DNA from 3 places in the Mesorhizobium shangrilense genome. Region 2 is predicted to be linked to each of the others. Evidence: riboswitches for the same ligand, from Rfam matches in the RefSeq annotation. Region 2 holds a riboswitch; each other region holds the start of a gene.
The links. A riboswitch is a leader RNA that binds a small molecule or an ion and turns the genes downstream of it on or off. The one in region 2 is predicted to bind thiamine pyrophosphate.
Positions count from the first base shown of each region.

Region 1: linked by a shared signal. The riboswitch ahead of thiC (phosphomethylpyrimidine synthase ThiC) and the one ahead of thiB (thiamine ABC transporter substrate binding subunit) in region 2 are both predicted to bind thiamine pyrophosphate.
Region 3: linked by a shared signal. The riboswitch ahead of ABVQ20_RS02735 (YkoF family thiamine/hydroxymethylpyrimidine-binding protein) and the one ahead of thiB (thiamine ABC transporter substrate binding subunit) in region 2 are both predicted to bind thiamine pyrophosphate.

Region 1 covers NZ_JBEWSZ010000001.1:4,088,691-4,096,564, forward strand. The annotation lists gene ABVQ20_RS19820 (NUDIX hydrolase) at 1-363, shown strand, start outside; gene nadA (quinolinate synthase NadA) at 432-1,406, shown strand; gene ABVQ20_RS19830 (L-aspartate oxidase) at 1,403-2,944, shown strand; gene nadC (carboxylating nicotinate-nucleotide diphosphorylase) at 2,947-3,801, shown strand; partial or broken gene bioZ (3-oxopimeloyl-[acyl-carrier-protein] synthase BioZ) at 3,884-4,204, shown strand; gene panD (aspartate 1-decarboxylase) at 4,263-4,715, shown strand; TPP riboswitch at 4,821-4,932, shown strand; gene thiC (phosphomethylpyrimidine synthase ThiC) at 5,035-6,870, shown strand; gene thiO (glycine oxidase ThiO) at 6,867-7,868, shown strand; gene thiS (sulfur carrier protein ThiS) at 7,837-7,874, shown strand, end outside.
Region 2 covers NZ_JBEWSZ010000012.1:18,434-26,307, reverse strand. The annotation lists gene ABVQ20_RS37750 (RNA polymerase factor sigma-32) at 1-584, shown strand, start outside; gene ABVQ20_RS37745 (M48 family metalloprotease) at 622-2,091, opposite strand; gene thiQ (thiamine ABC transporter ATP-binding protein) at 2,332-3,117, opposite strand; gene thiP (thiamine/thiamine pyrophosphate ABC transporter permease) at 3,114-4,733, opposite strand; gene thiB (thiamine ABC transporter substrate binding subunit) at 4,742-5,740, opposite strand; TPP riboswitch at 5,784-5,898, opposite strand; gene ABVQ20_RS37725 (thiamine diphosphokinase) at 5,985-6,629, shown strand; gene ABVQ20_RS37720 (ABC-F family ATP-binding cassette domain-containing protein) at 6,631-7,874, shown strand, end outside.
Region 3 covers NZ_JBEWSZ010000001.1:483,938-491,811, reverse strand. The annotation lists gene ABVQ20_RS02750 (ABC transporter substrate-binding protein) at 1-395, opposite strand, end outside; gene ABVQ20_RS02745 (ABC transporter ATP-binding protein) at 398-1,159, opposite strand; gene ABVQ20_RS02740 (ABC transporter permease) at 1,156-1,935, opposite strand; gene ABVQ20_RS02735 (YkoF family thiamine/hydroxymethylpyrimidine-binding protein) at 2,017-2,625, opposite strand; TPP riboswitch at 2,616-2,729, opposite strand; gene ABVQ20_RS02730 (DUF2127 domain-containing protein) at 2,896-3,375, shown strand; gene msrA (peptide-methionine (S)-S-oxide reductase MsrA) at 3,483-4,001, opposite strand; gene ABVQ20_RS02720 (hypothetical protein) at 4,215-4,367, opposite strand; gene ABVQ20_RS02715 (hypothetical protein) at 4,440-4,865, opposite strand; gene ABVQ20_RS02710 (glycosyltransferase family 39 protein) at 5,183-6,739, opposite strand; gene ABVQ20_RS02705 (DUF4337 family protein) at 7,073-7,642, shown strand; gene ABVQ20_RS02700 (hypothetical protein) at 7,712-7,874, shown strand, end outside.

The sequences.
Region 1 (7,874 bases), on a different contig from region 2:
AACCACGGTCAAGACACTCCGTTGTCGGTCTTCGGCCGAACCATGCAGGCTGATCACCGTCGCATCCTGGCCACTGGCATCGCCAGGCTGCGCGCCAAGATCAAATATCACCCTGTTGTCTTCGAATTGATGCAACCGACCTTCACGCTGCTTCAACTCCAGCGCAGCGTCGAGGCGCTGGCTGGCCGGCTCGTGCACAAGCAGAATTTCCGTCGGTTGGTCGAGCAGCAGGAGCTTGTCGAAGAGACCGGCAGCTCGACGACCGACACTGGCGGCCGACCGGCCAAGCTGTTTCGCTTCCGGCATGGTGTCCTGGCCGAGCGCGCAGTCGCCGGGACGAAATTGCCGCTTTCGCGTGCTTGACATTCCTTATACTCTCTATAAGCATATGCCCTATATATACTCTTTTTGAGTATTAAGGGGACTGAAAAATGGCGGAAGTCTTCGCGCGCAGCGCCGCCCTGTACGATCGGGTCAAACGTGTCATTCCCCCCATTGAATGGCCGGTGTTTGCTGGGGATATCGAGGCCATCCTTGACCTCAAACGGCAAAGAAACGCGGTCATCCTGGCGCATAATTATCAGACGCCGGAGATCTTCCACTGCGTCGCCGACATCGTTGGCGACAGCCTGGCGCTCGCCCGCAAGGCGATGACGGTCGAAGCAGACGTGATCGTTCTCGCCGGGGTGCATTTCATGGCCGAGACGGCCAAGCTGCTCAACCCGGACAAGACCGTGCTCATTCCGGACGCGCAAGCCGGCTGTTCGCTGGCCGACTCCATCACCGCCGCGGATGTCCGGCTCCTGCGGCAGCGTTATCCCGGGGTGCCGATCGTCACCTATGTCAACACCTCCGCCGCCGTGAAGGCGGAGTCCGACATCTGCTGCACGTCGGGCAATGCCAAGGCGATCGTTGAAGCGCTGGGCGTGCCGCAGGTGATCATGCTGCCGGATGAATATCTGGCCCAGAATATCGCCGCCCAGACCGCCGTGAAGATCATTGCCTGGAAAGGCCATTGCGAGGTGCATGAGCGGTTCAGCCCGGCCGATATCCGCCAGTTGCGCGAGGATCATCCCGGCGTGACGGTGCTGGCGCACCCCGAATGCCCGCCGGAAGTGGTCGCCGAAGCCGATTTCTCCGGCTCCACGGCCGCCATGTCCGACTATGTCGGACAAAAAAAGCCGGCGCGGGTCGTGCTGATGACGGAGTGCTCGATGAGCGACAATGTCGCGGTCGATCATCCCGACGTCGAGTTCATCCGCCCCTGCAACCTGTGCCCGCACATGAAGCGGATCACGCTGGGCAACATCCGCGAGGCCCTGCAGCAAAACCGCCATGTCGTGAGCATCGATCCCGGGATTGCCGGCCGGGCCCGGCTGGCCGTCGAGCGGATGCTGGCCATATGAATGCGGACGTCCGCAGCTTCTTTGGCAGACCTATTATTATCGGCGGCGGCATTGCCGGGCTGATGACCGCGCTTCATCTGGCACCCGAGCCGGTGCTTCTTGTTTCCAGGACGCCACTCGGACTTGACGCTTCGAGCACGTGGGCACAGGGCGGCCTGGCCGCCAGCCTCGGCGATGACGACAATCCAGCACTGCATCTCGCCGACACGCTCGTCGCCGGCGATGGGTTGTGCGACGCTGAAATGGCGAGCCGCATCCTGCACGCGGCGCCCGGCGCGATTGAGACGCTGGAGGGCTTCGGGGTCCGCTTCGACCGCACGCCGGAAGGGTCATTGCGCCTCGGACTGGAGGCGGCGCACGGCCGCCGGCGCATTGTCCATGCCGGCGGCGATGGCAGCGGGCGCGAGGTCATGCGTGCCTTGGCAGCGGCCGTGCGTTCCACGCCGTCGATTGTAGTTGTGGAAGGCGTAGAAGCGCGCCGGCTGGCGGTGAGCGAGAATGCGGTCCAGGGCGTCTGGGCAAGCTGTTCAATGGGTCCTGTGTTCTTTGGCTCGCGACGGGTTGTCCTCGCCACCGGCGGGATTGGCGGGCTGTTTTTCGACACCACCAATCCTTTGAGTAGTTGCGGACAGGGCCTGGCACTTGCAGCGCGCGCGGGTGCTGTCCTTGCCGATATGGAATTCATCCAGTTCCACCCGACCGCGCTTGACGGGCCGGACCGCCCCATGCAGCTCATCAGTGAGGCTGTTCGCGGCGAAGGCGCGACAGTCGTCGATGAAACAGGCCGGCGCTTTCTCGACGGCCTACAGGGTGCGGAACTCGCGCCGCGCGACGTTGTGGCGCGAGCCATCTGGGAGCATCTTTCGAAAGGCCATCGCGTCTATCTCGATGCGCGGGACAAGGCCGGCCCAACATTCGCGCGGCGGTTTCCGACGATTGCTTCGGCCTGTCGCGATGCTGGCATCGATCCGGCGTATGACCTCATTCCCATTCGTCCCGCCCAGCATTACCATATGGGTGGTGTTGCCGTGGATGGCTCCGGTCGCACCTCCGTTACAGGGCTTTGGGCTTGCGGCGAAGTCGCCTCGACCGGGCTGCACGGCGCCAACAGGCTCGCCAGCAACTCGTTGACCGAGGCGGTTGTCTGCGCGCGCTGCGTCGCTGAAAGTCTGGCAGGAACTCCTGTCCTGCGAACAAAGCTGGCGACTGCAAACGATTTCCCTGCGCCCGATCCAAGGACTGTGCGCCCTCTCTTGTCGCGAGCGCTCGGCATCGTGCGGGATAGCGAAGGTTTGAAAGCAACTGCACGTGCCTTGTTGCCGCTTGCCGAAGGCAAGGACGCGGCATCGGATCCGGCGGCTGTCGGCTTGATGATCGCGATCGCCGCCTTGTCGCGCGAAGAAAGCCGCGGCGCTCACTACCGCGCCGACTTTCCGCATCGTGCTGCCGTCGCCCGACGCTTTGAACTCACTCTCGTAGATGCCTTGGCGGCAGCGCGGGAGCTCGCACACTCTCCAAGCCTCGAAGGGGCTAAGTGATGATGAAGCTCTCACCGCTTCCCATGGTCATGCTTGAGCCGCTTGTACGAGCAGCTCTTCTCGAAGACCTTGGCAGAGCCGGCGACGTGACCACGGAAGCCGTAGTCCCGAAGCAACACTATGCGAGGACCGTGCTGGCGGCGCGCCAGTCCGGCGTTGTCGCCGGCCTCGATCTGGCGATGCTCGCTTTCCGCCTGATCGATCCTGATGTCGAAATCTCGGTGGGGCGGGCAGACGGCAACAATGTCACGCGGGGAGAGGTCATTGCATCCGTGGTTGGACCGGCCCGGGCCATTCTCACAGCCGAACGGACAGCACTCAATTTCCTGTGCCATCTGAGCGGAATCGCTACAGCAACGGCATCGATCGTCGCCGCGGTTCGCGGACATGGCGCGAAGATCGTCTGCACCCGCAAGACGACGCCTGGATTGCGAGCGCTGGAGAAATACGCAGTACGCGCCGGTGGCGGATCCAATCACCGCTTCGGCCTCGACGATGCCGTTCTGATCAAGGACAACCACATCGCCATCGCCGGCGGCATTCGTCCCGCGCTTGAGCGGGCACGAAGCGGTGCCGGTCATCTGGTCAAGATCGAAGTCGAGATCGATACACTGGCTCAGTTGGAGGAGGCACTTGGCTTCGCTCCTGATGCTGTCCTGCTCGACAACATGTCCCTCGACGACCTCCGCCGCGCCGTCGCAATCGTTGGCGGTCGCGCGATCACCGAGGCTTCGGGCGGGATCACATCCGACACGGCGCGAGCGATTGCCGCGACCGGCGTCGACCTGATTTCCATCGGTCGACTGACCCACAGCGCGCCGATCCTGGATATCGGCCTCGACTATCGGGGCTCATGATCGCCTGAAGTACGAACGGAGTGAGTCAAAATGTCCTTTCCGATCATCGTCAATCAGACAGCAAAGACCCAGCAAAGCTGGGCAAACCCGGATGACGATGACTGGCGGTCGCGAGGTGTTCACCAAGGCTGTCGAGATGATGACCGATTGCTCGACAAGCGCGCTTGCCGCTGCAGGAGTGCGACCACAGGATGTTGGCCGGTTCTGCCGCATCAGGCCAATGCCCGTATTTTCGATGTGGTCGGGAGGAATCTTGGCATAGCGGATCAAGCAATCGTCAAGACGATCACCGGCTACGGCAACTCTTCCGCCGCGACTCTCCCTATCGCTGATCCACCAGAAAGAGCTGCTGGCGGCGGCAGGTGCCGGTCTCAGCGGCGGTGCGCTGGTGGTCGGAATTTAACGGGGCGACTCAGCCGCGCGCAGGACTGATCATGAATGGTGGATAGGACAACAGACCAATGCGAAAACTAGTCGCCGGCAAGTTGCACGGCATCTACGTCACCGAAGCGAACCTCAACTACCACGGCTCGATAACGCTCGACCCCGACCACTGTGAAGCCGCAGGGATCCTGCCGATGGAATTCGTGGAGATATGGAACAAGAATTCCGGTGCACGGATTTCGACCTATGTCATTCTGGGCGAGCGTGGCTCACGCTGCTGTATCCTCAACGGCGCGGCCGCTCGCACCTGCCAGCCAGACGACCAGATCATTGTCTGCAACTCCATCTATTTGGACGAAGCTGAAATCACCTCGCTGAAGCCGCGGATCGTCACGTTCGACCAGGACAACCACATACTCGACCGCCTGAGCTACTCCGTCGACCTTGACGCAGATGGCCGCTACAGTTTCTCCATCCTTGACGAGGCGAATGAAGCTTTGGCCATTCCTGCCCTGGTCTCCGGGGCGTGACTTTCCCCAACGCATTCGTCAGCCTTTCAGCACGACTTGATTGGCTGCCGATCACCGGCGCGGCCAAATGCGCTTGACAAAATAGCGCCGGCCCGTTCAATTCGGCGCATTCACCAGGGGAGTCCCGGCAAGGGGCTGAGATACTGCTAGAGCGCGCAGTGACCCGTTGAACCTGATCCAGTTCATACTGGCGTAGGGACGGTGCAAGCGCTTTGCGGGAGTTCACGCCCGAAGTCCTGTTTCCAAACAGGGCAGCCAAAGCGTCTCATCCTTCCGGCACAGAACTGGGTCTCCAATGCATGAGCAAAGGAGCCTCAAGATGAATGCCCTCACCCCAGCCGTCTCAACGGGACCGCTGCCTGCCTCACGGAAGATCCACAAGCTCGGTACCATCCACCCGCACATCAAAGTGCCGATGCGCGAAATCTCCGTCCATCCGACAGCGGGCGAACCGCCCGTCACCGTCTACGATCCGTCCGGCCCCTATACCGACCCGACGGTCGAAACCAGCATCGAGAAAGGCCTTGCCCGGCTTCGCCATGAATGGATTACCGCGCGTGCCGATGTCGAAGCCTATGACGGCCGCCATGTCCGGCCAGAAGACAATGGATTCGCGGCGGGCGAGCGCCTGACACCGGAATTTCCGGTCCGCGACCGACCGCTCAGGGCCAAGGCCGGCAAGGCGGTGACACAGATCGCCTACGCGCGCGCCGGCATCATCACGCCCGAGATGGAGTTCGTCGCCATCCGCGAAAACCTCGGCCGCGAGATCGCCCGCGGCAAGCTGCAGCGCGACGGTGAGAGCTTCGGCGCCGCTGTTCCCGATTTCGTCACGCCCGAATTCGTCCGCGACGAGGTGGCGCGCGGGCGGGCCATCATTCCCGCCAACATCAACCACCCAGAGAGCGAACCGATGATCATCGGCCGCAATTTCCTGGTCAAGATCAACGCCAATATCGGAAATTCCGCCGTCACCTCGTCGATGGCCGAAGAGGTCGAAAAAATGGTCTGGGCGATCCGCTGGGGCGCCGATACCGTGATGGACCTGTCGACCGGCCGCAACATCCACAACATCCGCGACTGGATCGTGCGCAATTCACCGGTGCCGATCGGTACGGTGCCGCTTTACCAGGCGCTCGAAAAGGTCGGCGGCGTCGCCGAGGACCTGACCTGGGAGGTCTACCGCGACACGCTGATCGAACAGGCCGAACAAGGCGTCGACTATTTCACCATCCACGGCGGCGTGCGGCTGCACTACATTCCGCTGACCGTGAACCGGGTCACGGGCATCGTCTCGCGCGGCGGGTCGATCATGGCCAAATGGTGCTTGCACCACCACCGGGAAAGCTTCCTCTACGAGCACTTTGCCGAGATCTGCGACATCTGCCGCGCCTATGACGTGTCCTTCTCGCTCGGCGACGGCCTTCGTCCAGGCTCCATCGCCGATGCCAACGACGCGGCGCAATTCGCCGAGTTGGAAACGCTGGGTGAGCTGACGAAGATCGCCTGGGCCAAGGATTGCCAGGTGATGATCGAGGGGCCCGGCCACGTGCCGATGCACAAGATCAAGGAGAACATGGACAAGCAGCTCACCGTCTGCGGCGAGGCGCCGTTCTATACGCTTGGGCCGCTGACGACCGACATCGCGCCGGGCTACGACCACATCACCTCAGGCATTGGCGCTGCGATGATCGGCTGGTTCGGCACCGCCATGCTCTGCTATGTCACGCCCAAGGAGCATCTCGGCCTTCCCGATCGCAACGATGTCAAGATTGGCGTGATCACCTACAAGATCGCTGCCCATGCCGCCGATCTGGCGAAAGGCCATCCGGCAGCGAAAGTCAGGGATGATGCCCTTTCCCGTGCGCGCTTCGAGTTCCGCTGGGAAGACCAGTTCAACCTGTCGCTCGATCCTGAAACCGCGCGGTCCTTCCACGACCAGACCTTGCCCAAGGAGGCGCACAAGGTGGCCCATTTCTGCTCGATGTGCGGGCCGAAATTCTGCTCCATGCGTATCTCCCACGACATCCGTGCCGAGGCACAGAAAGAGGGCATGGCGGCGATGGCGACGAAATACCGCGAGGGCGGCGATCTCTACTTGCCGGTAGACGAGACCGGCGTACCGCTCATGCCAGAGGCGCCGGAATCGTCATGAGGGCGCTCGTAAAAGGGGCCGGCGTCGCCGGCCTCACTGCCGCCTTTGAGCTCGCAGCTCGCGGCGCGGCGGTGACCGTCGTCGAGACCTGGCGTGGCATCGGTGGCAATGCGTCATGGTGCGCCGGCGGCATGCTGGCGCCATGGTGCGAGCGTGAAAGTGCCGAACAGCTGGTGCTGGATCTCGGACGCGACGCCGCCGACTGGTGGGATGCGGCCCTGCCGGGTCAGGTGACACGGGCCGGAACGCTGGTCGTGGCCGCGCCGCGTGATGCCGGCGAGCTCGACCGGTTCGCCAGTCGCACGTCGGGGCATCGGCGTGTCGATGAGGACGAAATTGCGATCCTGGAGCCCGACCTCGCCGGCCGCTTCCGGCGCGGATTGCTGTTTCCCGATGAGGCTCATCTCGACCCGCGCCAGGCGATCGCGGCACTTCATGACAAGCTCTCGGCCATGGGTGTCGAATTCCACTTCGGCTGCGAGGCCCGGCATGGTTCCGGTTTCGATCGTCAGATCGACTGCACCGGAATGGCAGCAGCCGATGACAGGCTGCGCGGCGTTCGCGGCGAGATGCTGATCCTGCGCACGCCTGATATCTCGCTGTCGCGCCCGGTCAGGCTGCTGCATCCGCGCTTTCCACTCTATGCGGTGCCGCGCACCGAGCATCGTTTCATGATTGGCGCGACGATGATTGAAAGCCAGTCCGCCGGACCGGTGACAGTGCGTTCCATGATGGAGCTTCTGGGTGCCGCCTATGCCCTCCATCCAGCCTTTGGCGAGGCCGAGATCGTTGAAGCCGGTGTCGGCGTTCGTCCAGCCTTTCCCGACAACCTGCCGCGCGTCGAAGCGAACGGTGAGATCATCGCGATCAACGGGCTCTATCGTCACGGTTTTCTCCTCGCCCCCGCCATGGCGCGCCAGGCTGCCGACCTGGTTTTCAGTCAAGACAGAACCAAGGAGCTTGCTCATGAGACTGACCGTCAACGGCGAAGCGCATGAGCTTGC
Region 2 (7,874 bases):
TCTCGACCTACGCGACATGGTGGATTCGCGCCGCGATGCAGGACTACATCCTGCGCAACTGGTCGATCGTGCGCGGCGGCACGAGTTCGGCGCAGAAGGCGCTGTTCTTCAATTTGCGGCGCCTGCGTGCCCGCCTCGCCAACGGCACCGAGCCGCTGTCGAACGCCACGCTCTATCATGAGGTGTCGGTTGCGCTCGGCGTGTCGGAAGCCGATGTGGCGATGATGGATTCGCGCCTTTCGGCACCCGACAGTTCGCTCAATGCACCGCTGGCTGATGACACGGGCGCAACGGAACGCATGGACTTCCTGGTTTCGGACGATCCATTGCCTGACGAGGTCGCCGGCGACACGATCGATGTCGAGCGCCGTTCGCTATGGCTGAAGACCGCGCTCGGTGCGCTGAACGCCCGCGAGCTCAGGATCATCGAAGAACGCCGGCTGAGTGAAGAAGGCGCGACGCTCGAGTCGCTCGGCGAGACGCTTGGCATCTCCAAGGAACGCGTCCGTCAGATCGAGGCACGCGCCATGGAGAAGCTCAAGGTGGCATTGGTCAGGCAGAACCCTGAATTCATGGCCGCCTGATCCAGCGAAGCCGGACCGCCTGGGGCAAGAACACCGGCTACTTGTCGGTGACGATCTTGACCTTGTCGCCGGCCGAGACGGCGGCACCGGGCGACAACGCATTGAGCACACGGAACAGGTCGAGCTTGCGATCGACGCCGACCATCTGTGCCGCAAGCGTGCCCATGGTCTGTCCCGGCTGCACGGTGAGCACGCGGATGTGCAGCGGCTTCAGCGCCGCCTTTTCCGCCGCGCTGAGTATACGGAAGCTGCCGCTGACCGAACGCGCGACGCTGTCCAGGTTCGTGCTGGCCGAAGGTGCCGCCGTCAACAGCCGGTAGACCTGCCCACCCGCCCGGATCACCGCGATATCGAACTGCCAGCCCTCGGCGCCCGCATGCGCGGTCGCCGCTTCATTGCCGTTGATCGTCTCCTGCTTGACGCTGCTGTCTACGAGGCCGGCAACCCAGCCGCTGCGGACATAGTCGGTCAGCGGGCGGTTCTTGTCGATCGAGACGCCGTCGAAACGGATCGCCATGTCGCCGGGGCCGGTCGCCGTCACCGCCGCGGCCGAATTGTCGATGACAAAGCCTTCGGGCACCGAGAAGGACACGCCAAGGCCCGGATGCAGGAAGGTTTCGCCGCGCACATAGCCTTCCTCCGGCGTGTCGCCGTAGAGCAGGCCGTCTATGCCGGCGAGGAAAGAATCGCGATCGCGCGTGCCGAAGCCGGGCGCGCCGAACTGGCGGGCATGGCGCTGCGCCAGATCGATGCGCTGCGGCGTGTTGGGGTGGGTCGCCAGGAAGTCGAGGCTTGGGTCGGTGGCGCCGCTGATCGAGCGAAAGTCGGTATAGGCCGACATCGACTGCAGGAAGCGGCCGGCGGCATAAGGGTCGTAGCCGGCCTCGCCGATCGACTTGATACCGATGGCGTCGGCCTCCAGTTCCTGGTTGCGCGAGAACTGGGCGAGCCTGAGCTTGCCGCGGATCAGCGCCGCCTTGGCGGTCGGGCTGTCGCCGAGCACATCGGAGACGACCTTGGTCGCCAGGCCTTCCTCGGCCTCGAGCTGCTGGCGCTGCAGGCCGTGATTGGCTGTGACATGGCCCATTTCGTGCGCGATGACCGCGGCCAGCTCGGAAGAATCATTGGCCAGCGCAAGCAGGCCGCGCGTGATGTAGAGATAGCCGCCTGGCAGCGCGAAGGCGTTGACGTTGGGCGAATTCAGGATGGTGATGCGATAGGTCTGGGTCGGGTTTGCCGACACGACGGTCAAATTGCCGACGACCTTGGCAACCATGCGTTCGAGCTTCGGGTCGGAATATTCGCCGCCATACGTGGCAAGAATGCGCGGATGCTGCGCCTTGGCCATTTCGGCGAGCTTGCTGTTGGCGGCGACATTGTCGACCGTGATGGGCTTGTCGGAAGGCTGGAAGCCGGATTCCTGAACTGCCGGAGGCGTGAACATCTGGCAGCTTGCCAGCGCCACGGCAAAGCCGGCCAGCGCGAAGAAGCGCGCCAGTGGTTTCATCCGTACTCTATGCATGCGGGTCGGCAGAACCGCTTCCTTCCAGGTCTTGGCCCATGATCTCGAAAACTCGTGGAGATCACGCGCAAAATCAACATGTTGCAACGTCTTTTGGCGTCCGGGGTGACGCACGGCATGCAGGCAAATCACGGCCGCGCCAGACCAATACAGGGTGGACCTAGCCACACTACCCTGATCATGGCAAGCAAGCGCCGCATCGCCTTGGGCCGGTTTGACCGTAAATTATGTCCGCTTCCGGGCAATATCTTGTGATCCGGCGCCAATCGGACCTGCCCCGATATAGCGCTGGAAGACCTCCGGGCCAGCCCCGGCGAAGAAATCAGCCGCCGCACCCGTCGCGGCGACCGAACCATTGTCCAAGAATACCACATTCTGGCCGATGCGGCGCGCATCTTCCGGCTGGTGCGTGACGAACAGCACCGTCATGGGCCGGTCGGCATGCACACCGGCCACCAGATCGAGCATGTCGTCGCGCAAGGCTGGGCCAAGCGAGGCAAAAGGCTCGTCCAGCAGAAGCACCGGGCGGTCGCGCACCAGAACACGGGCGAGCGCGACACGCTGACGCTCGCCGCCGGAGAGTTCGCGCGGCAATCGCTTCTCCTTTCCGGCAAGGCCGGTGCGTTCGATCGCCCCGGCGATCAAAACCCGGTCCGCATCGCTCAGCCGTAGCGACGGCGAACGGCCTAGTCCGACATTCTGCTCCACGGAAAGATGGGCAAAGAGGTTGTTCTCCTGAAACACCATCGACACCGGTCGTGCCGAAGGTGGCTGCGCGCTGACATCGATCCCGCCGATCAGCACGCGGCCGGAGCGCGGCATCTCGAAACCTGCGACCAGATTGAGCAGGGTCGATTTCCCCGAACCGCTCGGGCCCATGACGGCGGTGATCTTCGAGGCGGCAAAGCCGACATCGAAGACGAGCGGCGCATCGCCATAGCTGAACGAGACGTTCTCGAGCCGCACGGCGGTGCCGTCTTCGATCATCCCGTCTGCCTTGGCGAGCGTCATGATTTCCCTCCCCTCCCCAGCCGGTCCGCAGCCAGGACAAGCGCCAGGCAGACAACGCCCAGCAGCAGCGCCAGACCGGCAGCGTCCTCCGTCCGGTAGCTACCCATGCGCGCCAGGAGCAGATAGGGCAATGTCTGCACCGAATCGCTGCCGAACAACGCGATGACGCCGAGGTCGCCAAGCGACAGCGCCATGGCGAAGGCGAAGGCGGTCGCGAGCGGCCGCCGCAATGACGGCCAGTCGACCAGTATCAGCCTGTTCCAGCCTGAAATGCCGAGCTGTGCGCAAAGCCGTTCGTGGCGCTCGCTCGCCGCGTCATAGGCGGGGCGGACGGCGCGGATGGCGAAAGGCATCGCCATCACCGCGTTGACGGTGACGACCATGATCGGTGCGACGGCGAAGACGTCGCTGATAGTGCGCAGAGCCAGGAACCAGCCGGCGCCAATGACGATCGGCGGCACGACGAGCACGAAGCCGGCGCCAGTGTCGGCGGCGTGTTCGAGCAACGTCCTGGAGCCTGCGCCACGGCTCAGGGCCAGCGCCCAGCGCGCCATGACCAGCGCCAGCGACAGCATCACCGAGAGCAGCGCCGACAGGAAGGCGAGCACGGCACTGGTCAGCGTCGCCTGCCGCACCGCGCTCTCGCCGGCCAACCGGCCGAGATCGGCGCCAAGCCCGGCGATCACCGTCGCCACCATCGGCCCGGCGACGAACAGCAGAGCGAGAACGACCAGCAAGGCGTTGAGCCAGCTCTCTCCATTGCCCACCGATAGATAGCGGCGCGACGCCACCGGCAGATTGGCGTCGCCGGTTACATTGACGCCGAAGCGCGCCAGGACCAGCACCACGACAAAGGTCAGCGCGATCTGCAGCGCGGTCAGCGCCACGGCGCGCGCGGGATCGAAATCGAAGCGCAGTGCCTGATAGATCGCGACCTCCAGCGTCGTCGCGCGCGGACCGCCGCCCAGTGTCAGCACGATGGTGAAGGACGTTATGCAGAGCATGAAGACAAGCCCGGCGACGCCCGGAATGGCCGCGCGCAGCCTTGGCCACTCGATCAGCCGAAAAGCCGGCCCGGCGCCCATGCCGAGCTGGCTCGCCAGCCGCCACTGGTCGGCTGGCACCGTCTGCAGTGCCTCGAGAAACAGCCTGACGCAGAGCGGCAGGTTGAAGAAGACGTGCGCAACCAGGATGCCAGCCAGGCCATAGATGCCCGGCCAACTGCCATTGCCGATCACCGTGAACACATCCGCGAAATAGCCGGCGCGACCGTAGAGCGCCAGGATGCCGAGCGCGGCGACAATGGCCGGCAGCGCCAGCGGCACGGCAAAGAGCTGCAGGATAAAGCTTCGTCCGAAAAAGCGCGGATGCCGCGACAGGGCGCGGGCGACGAACAGCGCCGGCACGACCGAGAGCAGCGTCGACAGCACCGCTTGCCACAGGGTGAAGCGCACGACGCGAAAGAGATAGGGATCGAAGGCTGCCCAGGCGCCTGAAAGATCCTGGACGCCTTCAAGGAGCAGGCCAGCGATCGCGCCACCGATCAGCAGCGCGATTGCCCCGAGCGCGACGATGCCGGCGGTGACGCGTGAATCGGTCGAACGCACCGGCACCATTGCAAGGGCTACTTGCTCATCACCGCCAGCCATTCATCCACCCAGGCCTTGCGGTTGGCGGCGACCTCTTCAGGGCTGAACAGCAGCGTCTTGGTCGGCTTGACCAGTTTGTCGAAGGCCGGATTGAGCGGTGCATCGGTCTTGCCGGCGGGGAACATCCAGTTGGTCTCGGGAATGACATCCTGGAACTTCGGCCCGGTCATGAAAGCCATGAACTTTTCCGCCAGCGGGTTCTTCGCGCCGGTGGTGGTGATGCCGGCGACCTCGATCTGCAGGTATTCACCCTCCTCGAAGGACGCCGCCTGATAGCGTTCGGTCTTCTCGGCAACCATGTGATAGGCGGGCGACGTCGTGTAGGACAGCACCATCGGCGCCTCGCCCTTGGTGAACAGGCCATAGGCCTCGCTCCAGCCTGGCGTCACGGTCAGCACTTTCGACTTGAGCTTGGCCCAGGCTTCCGGTGCCTTGTCGCCATAGACCGATTTCACCCACAAGAGCAGGCCAAGGCCAGGCGTCGAGGTGCGCGGGTCCTGGATGACAATCTTGTCGTCGGCGCTGCCCTCGACCAATTCCTTCAGGCTCTTCGGCGGCGTCTTCAGCTTCTCGGTGTCATAGACGACGGCGAAATAGCCGTAGTCGAAGGGAACAAACGTATCATCGCTCCAGCCGCCGGGCACATTGAGGTCCGACACCGTGCCATGCGGCGCAAACAGGCCGGTGGCCTTGGCTTCGGCGGTGAGATTGGTGTCGAGGCCGAGCACGATGTCGGCCTTGGTCGAAGCGCCTTCCAGCTTGACGCGGTTGAGCAGTGCCACGCCGTCGGCGACCGAGACGAATTCGACATCGCAGCCGCATTCGGCCTCGAATTCCTTCTTCACGGCGGGACCAGGACCCCAGTCGGCGGTGAAGCTCTCATAGGTGTAGACCGTGAGTTTGTCCTTGGCGAAGGCCGGGCCGGATATGGCAACAACCATGGCTGAGACAACAGAGTATAAAAGCGTGCGCATCGGCGCCTCCTTCGTTCGAATTGAAAGGAATTGAGGCGTCGGACTGTCCGAAACGTCTAATCCCTCCGCCGGTACAAACCGGATCAGGTTCAGCGGGTTGGCGAGATTGCCTCTCAGCCGGTCCGCGAAGATCGCGTCCGGCACCCCGTTAGAGCGTTTCGACACATAGGCCCGGCCGATCAACCACGCAAGTGGGAGTTTGCCGCCTTCCGTTTCCCGTGCCGGGCTGGTAAGGGCGACGCACATGAGCACATTCACCATCCTGCTTGGCGGCGACCTCATCCGCACGCCACGGCTCGACCGCCAGGTCGAGGGTTCTCGCGGCATCGCCGCCGACGCCGGCATCGGCCATGCCCGGATGCTGGGTCTTGTCCCGGAACTGTGGGTGGGCGATTTCGATTCGGTACCAGCCAATCTGCCCGATGATCTCGCCGCCGTGCCGCGTCGGACTTTCCCTGCTGAGAAAGACAAGACCGATGGCGAACTGGCCATCGCCGCGGCGCTCGAACGTGGCGCGACCCGCCTCATCCTGGTTGGCGCTTTCGGCGGCAAGCGCGCCGACCACGCCTTCCTGCATCTGGCGCTCGGTCTGCGGCTGGCCCAGGCCGGGACAGAGGTGATCTTGACCAGCGGCGCGCAGGAAGGCATCCCCTTGCTGCCGGGGAAGGCCGGCTTCGACTACGCCGATGCGACACTTTTTTCCGTCCTTGGTTTCTCGGATCTCTCCGGCCTCACGGTCAAAGGCGCCAAATGGCCGCTGGATGATGTCGAGGTCGCATTCGGCTCCTCGCTGACCATTTCCAACGAGGTCAAGGGTCGGCTCGAAATCGCTCTGGGACGTGGTCGCGCACTGCTGCTCGCTCATCCCCATCCACTACCTGAAAGCTGATATGGCCCCGCCACTTCTCAATCTCGACGGCATAAAACTGACCTTTGGCGGTACGCCGCTGCTCGACGGCGCCGCATTGGCCGCTTCGGCCGGCGACAAGATCGCGCTCGTCGGCCGCAATGGCTCGGGCAAGTCGACGCTGCTGAAGATCGCGGCCGGCCTCATCGAGCCGCAGGACGGCGAAGTCTTCCGCCAACCTTCGGCGACGGTGCGCTATCTGCCGCAAATGCCTGACATGGATGGGTTCACGAACGTCCGTGCCTATGTCGAGGCAGGGTTGGGACCGGCGGATGATCCTTATCGCGCCATCTATCTGATGGAACATCTCGGCCTGTCCGGCGAGGAGCGACCGAACGACCTGTCCGGTGGCGAGGCAAGGCGCGCGGCACTTGCCCGCGTCATGGCGCCGGAGCCCGACATTCTGCTGCTCGATGAGCCGACTAACCATCTCGACCTGTCGGTGATCGAATGGCTGGAAGAGGAGTTGGTTCGCACTTCCTCGGCGCTCATCGTGATTTCGCACGACCGCCGCTTCCTTGAGCGCGTCTCGCGCGCAACCGTCTGGCTCGATCGCGGCCAGACCCGCAGGCTGGACAAGGGTTTTGGCCATTTCGAGGAATGGCGCGATCTGGTGCTGGAAGAAGAAGAGCGCGAGCAGCACAAGCTCGGCCGCCAGATCGTGCGCGAAGAGCACTGGCTGCGCTATGGCGTGACGGCGCGGCGCAAGCGCAACATGCGCCGGTTGGGTGAGTTGCAGACCATGCGCCAGCGCTTTCACGGCCATCGCGGCGCCGAAGGTTCGGCCACCATGGTGGCCAGCGACGCCGCCGAATCCGGCAAGCTGGTGATCGAAGCGAAGAACATCGAGAAGAGCTTTGGCGACCTCACCGTGGTCAAGGAATTCTCCACCCGCATCCAGCGTGGCGACCGTATCGGCCTGGTTGGACCCAACGGCGCCGGCAAGACGACGCTCCTGAAGATGCTGACCGGCGAAATGAAGCCGGACGCCGGTTCGGTGCGGCTCGGCACCAATCTGGAGATCGCCACGCTCGACCAGAAACGCGAGGCGGTCGACCCGGCCGAAACGCTGGCGCAATATCTCACCGACGGGCGTGGCGAGAACCTCGTCATCAATGGCGAGCAGCGCCACGTCGTCTCCTACATGAAGGACTTCCTGTTCAAGCCCGAGCAGGCGCGCACGCCGGTGCGCGAACTTTCGGGCGGCGAGCGGGCGCGCTTGCTGCT
Region 3 (7,874 bases), on a different contig from region 2:
GGGCTTTTGATCTCGCTGCGCGCGGCATTGAACACCACCCGGCCCGTCTCGTGCTGCACAACGGCATAGACGGCTTTCAGGTCGGCGCCCGCGGCTTTCTGGGTGAACAGGCCCAGCGCGCCGCTGATACCGAAATCGGCGATGCGATTGCTGATCAAGGTACCCGAGCCGGTGTCGCCATAAGGCAGGATGTCGGCCTGCAGGCCAGCCTCGGTGTAAAAGCCTTTCTCGCGGGCGACGAACAGGCCGATGTGGTTGGTGTTGACCGTCCAGTCGAGTGCGACAGTGACCTTTTGCGCGGACGACGCCGATGACTGCGCGAAGGAACGGGAAGTGCCGGCAAGGCCGGCGGCGAGTGTCAGCAGCAGGGCCTGTCGGCGCGAGAAATCAGTCATCGTCATGTCCTTTGAGCGGTCCGTGGGTTGAGAATGATGTCGAGGATTTCGGCTTCGAGCGCGCCGGCCTGGCGGGCCATCTCGTCGTTGAAATCGCGCGGGCGCGGCAGCGGCACCTTGATCTCGCTGACAATGCGGGCCGGCCGCGCCGACAGTACGTAGATGCGATCGGACAGGAACACCGCTTCGCGAACATCGTGGGTGATGAGCAGCGCCGTCCAGCGATGATGCCGCCACATCTGTTCCAGCCAGCGCTGCATGCTCGTTCTGGTGAGGGCGTCCAGCGCGCCGAAGGGCTCGTCGAGCAGCAGCATGTCGCGCTGCTGCACAACCGTGCGCAGCAGTGCCGCGCGCTGTCGCATACCGCCCGAAAGCTGTGCCGGATAGTGCCGTTCGAAACCAGCCAGCCCGAATTCGGCAAACAGCGGCTCGACACGAGCGCGGGCCGCCTTGCGGCCGACGCCTTGCACCTCGAGGCCGAGCGTCGTGTTGTCGATGATGCGGCGCCACGGCATCAACGCGTCACGCTGCGGCATGAAGGCGAAGTGACGGCCATGGTCATCAAGCGGTGCACCGTCGAACAGCAGCTCTCCGCTCGCGCCGTTCAGCCCACCGGTCAGCAACTGGAAGATCGTCGATTTGCCGGCGCCGGACGGGCCGAGGATCGAGACGAATTCGCCGGCCGCCACGTTGAGCGAGACATCGGCCAGCACATCGAGGTTGCCGAAGCGCTTGCTGACGTTGCGCAGTTCGAGCCGGGTCATGACGCCCCCTCCCCGGCATGCTGCCTGTGCTCCTCGCCTGCCCCCTCCCAGGGCATGGCGAGGCGCTGGACGAGCGCCGTCAGCCCGAACAGGATCAGCGTCAGCACAGCGCTCACCGCGACCGCGGCCAGCACCAGATCGGGGCGGAAATTGTTCTTGGCCGACAGCATGTAGATGCCCAGCCCCTTCGCCGCGCCGGCATATTCGGCGAAGATCGCGCCGACCACCGCATAGGTGATGGAGATCTTCAAGCCCGCGAAAAAATAGGGCAGCGCCGAGGGCAGCCGGGCCGAGAGAAAAATCCGCCAGCGCCCTGCCCCCATGGACTTGAGCATCTGGCCGATCTCGATTTCGGTCGCCTCATAGCCCTGCACCAGGGCCACCAGCATCGGAAAGAAGGTGACCAGCGCCACCAGCAGGATCTTGGGCGCGAGGCCGAAGCCGAACCACAGCACGACCAGCGGTGCGATGGCGACCAGCGGCAAGGTCTGGCTGACGATGAAGACCGGAAACAGCGCCCGTCGCAGCGGACGATAGAAATCGATGAGCATTGACAGAACGAAAGCGGTGCTCAGCGAACAGGCAAAGCCAAGCAGCGTGGCGCGGACGGTGGGAATGGTGTTTTCAAGCAGCGCATCTCGGTTCAGCAGCGCCTGTTCGAAGACACGCGAGGGTGCCGGCAGCGTCGTCGGCTTGATGCCGGAGAAGCGGGCGTAGAGTTCCCACGCCACCAACAGCGCACCGACCGAAACGACGGCCGGCAAGGCCTTGGCGATGGCTGATGTGAACCCGCGCGAACGGGCATCTGGTAAACCGGGCACGGCACGAAACCTCTAGCGAACGGCGCGCTGGCGGCGTCAGATGGCGGTTGGGCTGTTGGCAGAGACCGTGACGTCGAGGGTTACGTGGCCGGCGCCCGGTCCGAACCGGCAGAAGGCCTCGTTCAGCGTCGAGAACACTGCACCAGCGTCGCCGCGCAATCTGCTGCAGAAATGCTTGGAACGGTCGAAGACGCCCGACTGCTTGAGGAAGTCGATGCAGCCGTAGATTTCGTCCATGTGGTCGCCGGTGCCCATCACATAAAGCGAGAACTGCACCGCCACCGGCTGGCCGGTGACATCCGCTTCCCGCACCGCTGCGATGGCCGCATCCTTGCGCAGGCTGAGTGGTCCGACCGGCCCGCCGACGGCGTCGGAACGGCAGATCGGATCGTCGGGCTCGCCGGGGCAGCCGCGCGAAATGGCCGCCGAAAGCACGCAATGCTTGCCGCTGGCCGCCGCCGCCACGAACAAGTCGCGCATGGCAGGAAACAGCACTTCGGGCGGCCCGACCAGCAAAGTCGAGATGTCGTCGGTCTCGATCCTGAGCTTGTCACGGTAGGGATCGAGAGCGCCTAATGCGCCAAGGATGACACCGACGAAATCGTCGGTCATGGGATATAGTGAAATCTGTGCGCCTGAAAACATAGCCCGCCTCGCTCCGCTGGTATTACCCAGATCAGCTTCTAGGGTTTGTGGGCTTGCCGCCCCCGTCTCAGCCCCGACCGTACGGAGCACCCCTGTGGATGGACGCCTTAAAGCACCATTCGAGCGATTGCGGAAGTGGTTTTTTCAGAGCATCGCGCGCAATACGTCGCATCAAAGCGCGTGCGCCGGCAGGAACTGGATGAATGAACGCCCGTTACGGTTGAAATAGCCGCACCCTCAAATTGATCAATCAGTCGCTGGCTGGAGCCTATGAACGAACACCGTATCCACCAGATTTTCCAGATCAGCGTGCTGCTCAAGGGCGCGCATGCGCTCGTCGAGTGCGTCGGCGGCCTCGTGCTTGCCCTCGTCAGCACAAGCACTATCGTTTCCCTGGTCAACAGGCTGACACAGGAAGAACTGATCGAGGATCCCCATGATTTCATTGCCAGCCACTTGATGAGCATGGCGAGCAATTTCTCGGTCAGCACGCAGCATTTCTACGCGTTCTATCTACTAAGCCACGGACTGGTGAAAATTGCCCTGGTGGCAGGTTTGCTCAGGAACAAACTGTGGGCGTACCCGGCGTCTCTCGTCATCTTGTCGCTGTTCATCGCCTACCAGGTCTACCGCTTCAGCTACACCCACTCGGCCGGCCTCGTCGTACTCACCGTGTTCGATCTGATCGTCATGGTGCTGATCTGGCATGAATACCGCCTTGTCCAGAAACACGGCACAGCCGCACAGTAGATCGCGCCAAGTAGTCATCGACGGAGGAAAATGAATGAGGCCGTGGAGCACCCGCTCCACGGCCTCATTGTTGCAAGCACAATACGCAGCCTCTCGGCCAGTGAACCTTACGAAACCGCCTTCTCCCTAACCGGCAGCTTCCAGCCCGGTCTGGCGAAATGGCAGGTATAGCCATTGGGATATTTCTCCAGATAATCCTGGTGCTCCGGCTCCGCCTCCCAGAAGGCGCCAGCTGGCGTGACTTCGGTGACGACCCTGCCCGGCCACAGGCCCGACGCGTCGACATCGGCAATCGTGTCCTCGGCAACGCGCTTCTGCTCGTCGCTGGTGTAGTATATCGCCGAGCGATAGCTCATTCCGACATCGTTGCCTTGACGATTGCGCGTCGTCGGATCGTGGATCTGGAAGAAGGATTCCAGCAGCGTGCGATAGCTGATCCGGTTCGGATCGAAGATGATCTCGATGGCTTCGGCATGAGTACCGTGGTTGCGGTAGGTGGCATTGGGCACATCACCACCGCTGTAGCCGACCCGGGTGGAAATGACGCCGGGGTAGCGTCGTATCAAATCCTGCATGCCCCAGAAACAGCCGCCGGCAAGAACCGCGCGTTCGGTCGAAGTCGCCATATCACGTCTCCTTTGGATTTCCCCATAAATGGGCATTGCTGCAGCCTTCGTCCAGTCGTTCAAAACCTGGAGGTGGAAGCATGCAAGCGAGGGGCCATCGCTTCGCAACGCCAAAACGCGAAAAGCCCGCCCCGGCGGAAGCCGAGGCGGGCTGCGAAGACAGGTACCATGATGGCACCCGCAGGAGATGCCTAGCGGGCTTCTGCTACATTGCTACATTGATCCGCCGGACGCATCATCGGCGGCCGCGGGCCGCTGGGCGTAGTCGGCCCTGTGCCTCAGTCGGTCATTGGCAAACACGATCAGGGAAATCGCCACCAGCGCCGCCAAGATCATCAATACGATCTTTTGGATGTCGCTCATCATCCACCCCATCTGATTTCTCGGATTGTCGCAACGAACAGCTGCGGTTTCGTTCCAGTCCCCGACAAGAGCCCGTTACGGCCGGTCTTTCCGATTGATCTCCGAAGAAAGCTTAACCTCGCCCACCATCAGCAAGAACCCATCCGCGATCAAGGCGTTTCCGTATAGAGGGCAATCACAGAGATGCGAATGATTGATGCCAGATTTGATTTGTCTGCCGAACCAAATGGAAAATCGAGGTTCGGATAATATGTTGCTTTCGCCACCCAACCTTGATGCCCCTGCATGGCTTCCGTGACAAGCGAACAGACCTCGCTGGGCCTCGAAGCCCGCGCCAGCACCGGCTTTGGATACAAAACAGCCGCCGGCCAGGCAGCCGGCGGTCAGGGTGCCATGAATTTCAGCCTCGTCCACGGCCGTTGCCGCGATTGCCCCCTCTGTCATGGTCGTGATTTTCGCCACCCAAACAGTTCGCGTCGCCGGTGCCGCAACACCGGCCATTCCACAAATCGTTGGTGATCGTCTTGTCGCATTCCGTCTTGACGGCCTGGCTGTCGGCCAAGGCGGACCCGGCCATCGAAGATATTGCGACAGCGGCGAGAAGTGCGTTTCGCAGTATGGTAGTCATCTGAACTCTCCAATGAGGTGTTTCCGTCTACGATGATGTGTCGCGCATCGAGACGGAATGGTTCACGGAGAATGCAAAAACCTGCCGCGTGACGGCCGGTTGGATCGCAGGACGAATACCCGGTTGCCTGGAAATCAGCTGCTGCGTCGGAGGGCACGGGCGGTGGTCGCGCCGTCAACCAGGCGACTCGTCATCTTCCCTGGCTTGCCTCAATCGGCAGGTCGGGCGTTCCCGGTGGAATCGCCACGAAGCTGACCGGCAAGGGCGGAGCCTTGAGCGACCAGTGGAAAAGAACGGTCTTGACCGGAAGGTTCTTCACCCAGGCCCCGATTTGAGGCGGCGGTGCGCCGTCGCCCGGCCAGACCATCAATATGCCCTGTTCCTGCAATCGTTGCGGGGTGATCCACGGCGCGAACTGCATGTTGAGATCGGTGAAGATCGACGGCTTGTCATAGGCTTTGAGTCCAGCGACCAGGGCCGTGCCGGTTTCGCCGCCAACGATGCCGAGGGGTGCCTGCACCTTCTCGTGCCAGTAGGCTTCCGCCTCGTCCGAAATCGCTTGCGAGGGCCAGCAGACAGGTTGCAGGTGGCCGAACAGATTGCAGCTCGACCAGCGGATTCCGGCATAGGCGCTGGACATGACGACGATGCAGGCCGCCGAACAGACCATCAGCGCGCGCATCTCGCGGCTGCCGAGCCGGTGGCCCAGAAAAGCAATGGCAACCACGCCGACCAGATTGTACATCGGCGCTCCCCAGGCCTCGCCGATGCCGGAAAACAGCGAAGCGATCATGATGAGGATCGCTGGCCCAAGCCCCATCCACAGCACATAGACAAGCGCGCGACGTTCGATCGGCGGCTCGCGCGCCGCATCGGCCTGCGGGGCCGTCCCTCGCCGCAACAGGCCGGATATGGCGAGCACGACGAAGAACCCGACGAGCGCCGCACATTGCACGCCGATGTAATAGAGGCGCGCGCGGTTCGCCATGACCCACGAATCCCGATTGGCGACATAGGAAAAGGGCAAAAAGTCCATGCGGAAAAGCGCGATAGTGACCGGCGTGATGACAGCCAGGAAAGCCGCGAGTGCGAGCCACGGCCACGGTGTGGCCAGCCGGCTGCGCGCGCGCGCGTCGTACAGAATCCATAGCCCGCCAAAGACCAGCAACAGGCCGGTGGAGAACTTGGCGTAGATTCCAACGCCCGCGACCAGTCCCAGCGCAAGCCACCAGCCCGGTCCGTTTCTGGTGGTGCTGCGCCACAACAACCAGCAGATGGCCGCCCAGAATGGCATCTGCGCATAGTCGTGATTGAATTGCGGCGTTGGCCAGCCAAAGAAGTAGATCGACGGCATCAGCAGCACAGCGGCCAGCGCACGCCTGTGGCCGAGAATGTCACGTGCCAGCAGATAGACGAATACGAAGGTCGACGTAACAACCAGCTGGCTCAGAAGATATTGTGGCCAGCGGAACGACCCGGTCAGGAGATGGGCGGTCTCGAGCAGCCATGCCGGAAGCTGCGGATGCTTGTAGGTCAAAAGCACCCATTCGCGCCCCCACATGAACCCCTCGACAACATCGCCGGGGGGCGCAACATCCACAAGCGCCGGCAACGCAGTCCAGAAGACGATCTGCATCGCGCACAGAAGCGCCAGCACATAAGCGGGATGGCGAGAGAGGACGGACAGGGCCGATAGGGAATGTCTGTCCTGCGCAACGGGCACGTCTGCCGGCAGCCACTTGCTCATGGAGTCTTCGATTTCATGTCGCGTTTGGATCGCACCGGGCGGGTTTTCGGCTGTGCCTATGGCATAGACTTGCGGCCGGAGCCAGCGGGAGAACGCCAAACCTTCGAGCGATGGCTGCCCTCCAAACGTTGCGGCATCGGAGCCAGGCAGCCGTCCCGCGCTCTCGCCCGTTGGACAAAGCCGCCTTTTCTGGCTTGGCGGTACACGCCACCGGGGCGGCGCGCCCGGTCCAAACCTTACGGAAATGTATAATAATACCACCATCGCAAAACCAAGATTGCAGCTGAGATTGCCGCGCGACGCCGACTTTCACCGCGAATCCAGGCAAAAAAAATGGCAATGGAAGACGCTACCCAGGAGCATCTCGAAAACGCCGAGCATGCCGAGCATGCCGCACACGAGGGCAATCCCTTTCTGACCACCGTCTCGGTCACCATAGCGGTTCTCGCCGTCATGGCGGCAACCGTCGGCAGCTTTGAATCGCTGGAAACCGCGGACACGATCAACGACAAGAGCGAAGCCGCCTATCTGCAGAACAAGGCGAGCGACCAGTGGAGCTTCTTCCAGGCCAAGAGCATCAAGAAGAACAGCTATGAAATCGCCGCCGCCATGGGCGGGCCTGCCGCCGCCCAGTTTCAGGCCGACGCCAAGCGCAACGAGGCCGACAGCGCCGACATACAGGTCAAGGCGCAGGATTATGAGAAACAGGTCGACGAGAAACTGCGCGACAGCGACGCCCACGCGAAAAGGCACCACATCCTGACATTTGCAGTAACGGTGCTGCACATCTCCATTGCCGTCGCGACGCTATCGATCATCATGCACGGCAAGCGTTGGCCGTGGATTGGCTCGCTGGTTCTGGGCGCATTGGGCCTCGTCGCGGCAGGCTTCGCCTACATCTGATCGATATCGGGCCCACGCCGCCTTCGAGATTCCCCTTCATCAAGATTTTCTCATTCACAGGATCCTGCGATGAGCCAGCATGCCGTCATCCACCATCGTGCCCTGGACTTCTGGCTGGCGCGCGCGGCGGTGCTGGTGATCATCTGCCTGCAGCTTCTGGTCATCAACGATCTGTCGTTTGGGCCGCGCTGGCTGGCGCCGGCCCTGGAAACGGCGCTGCTGGTACCCTTGT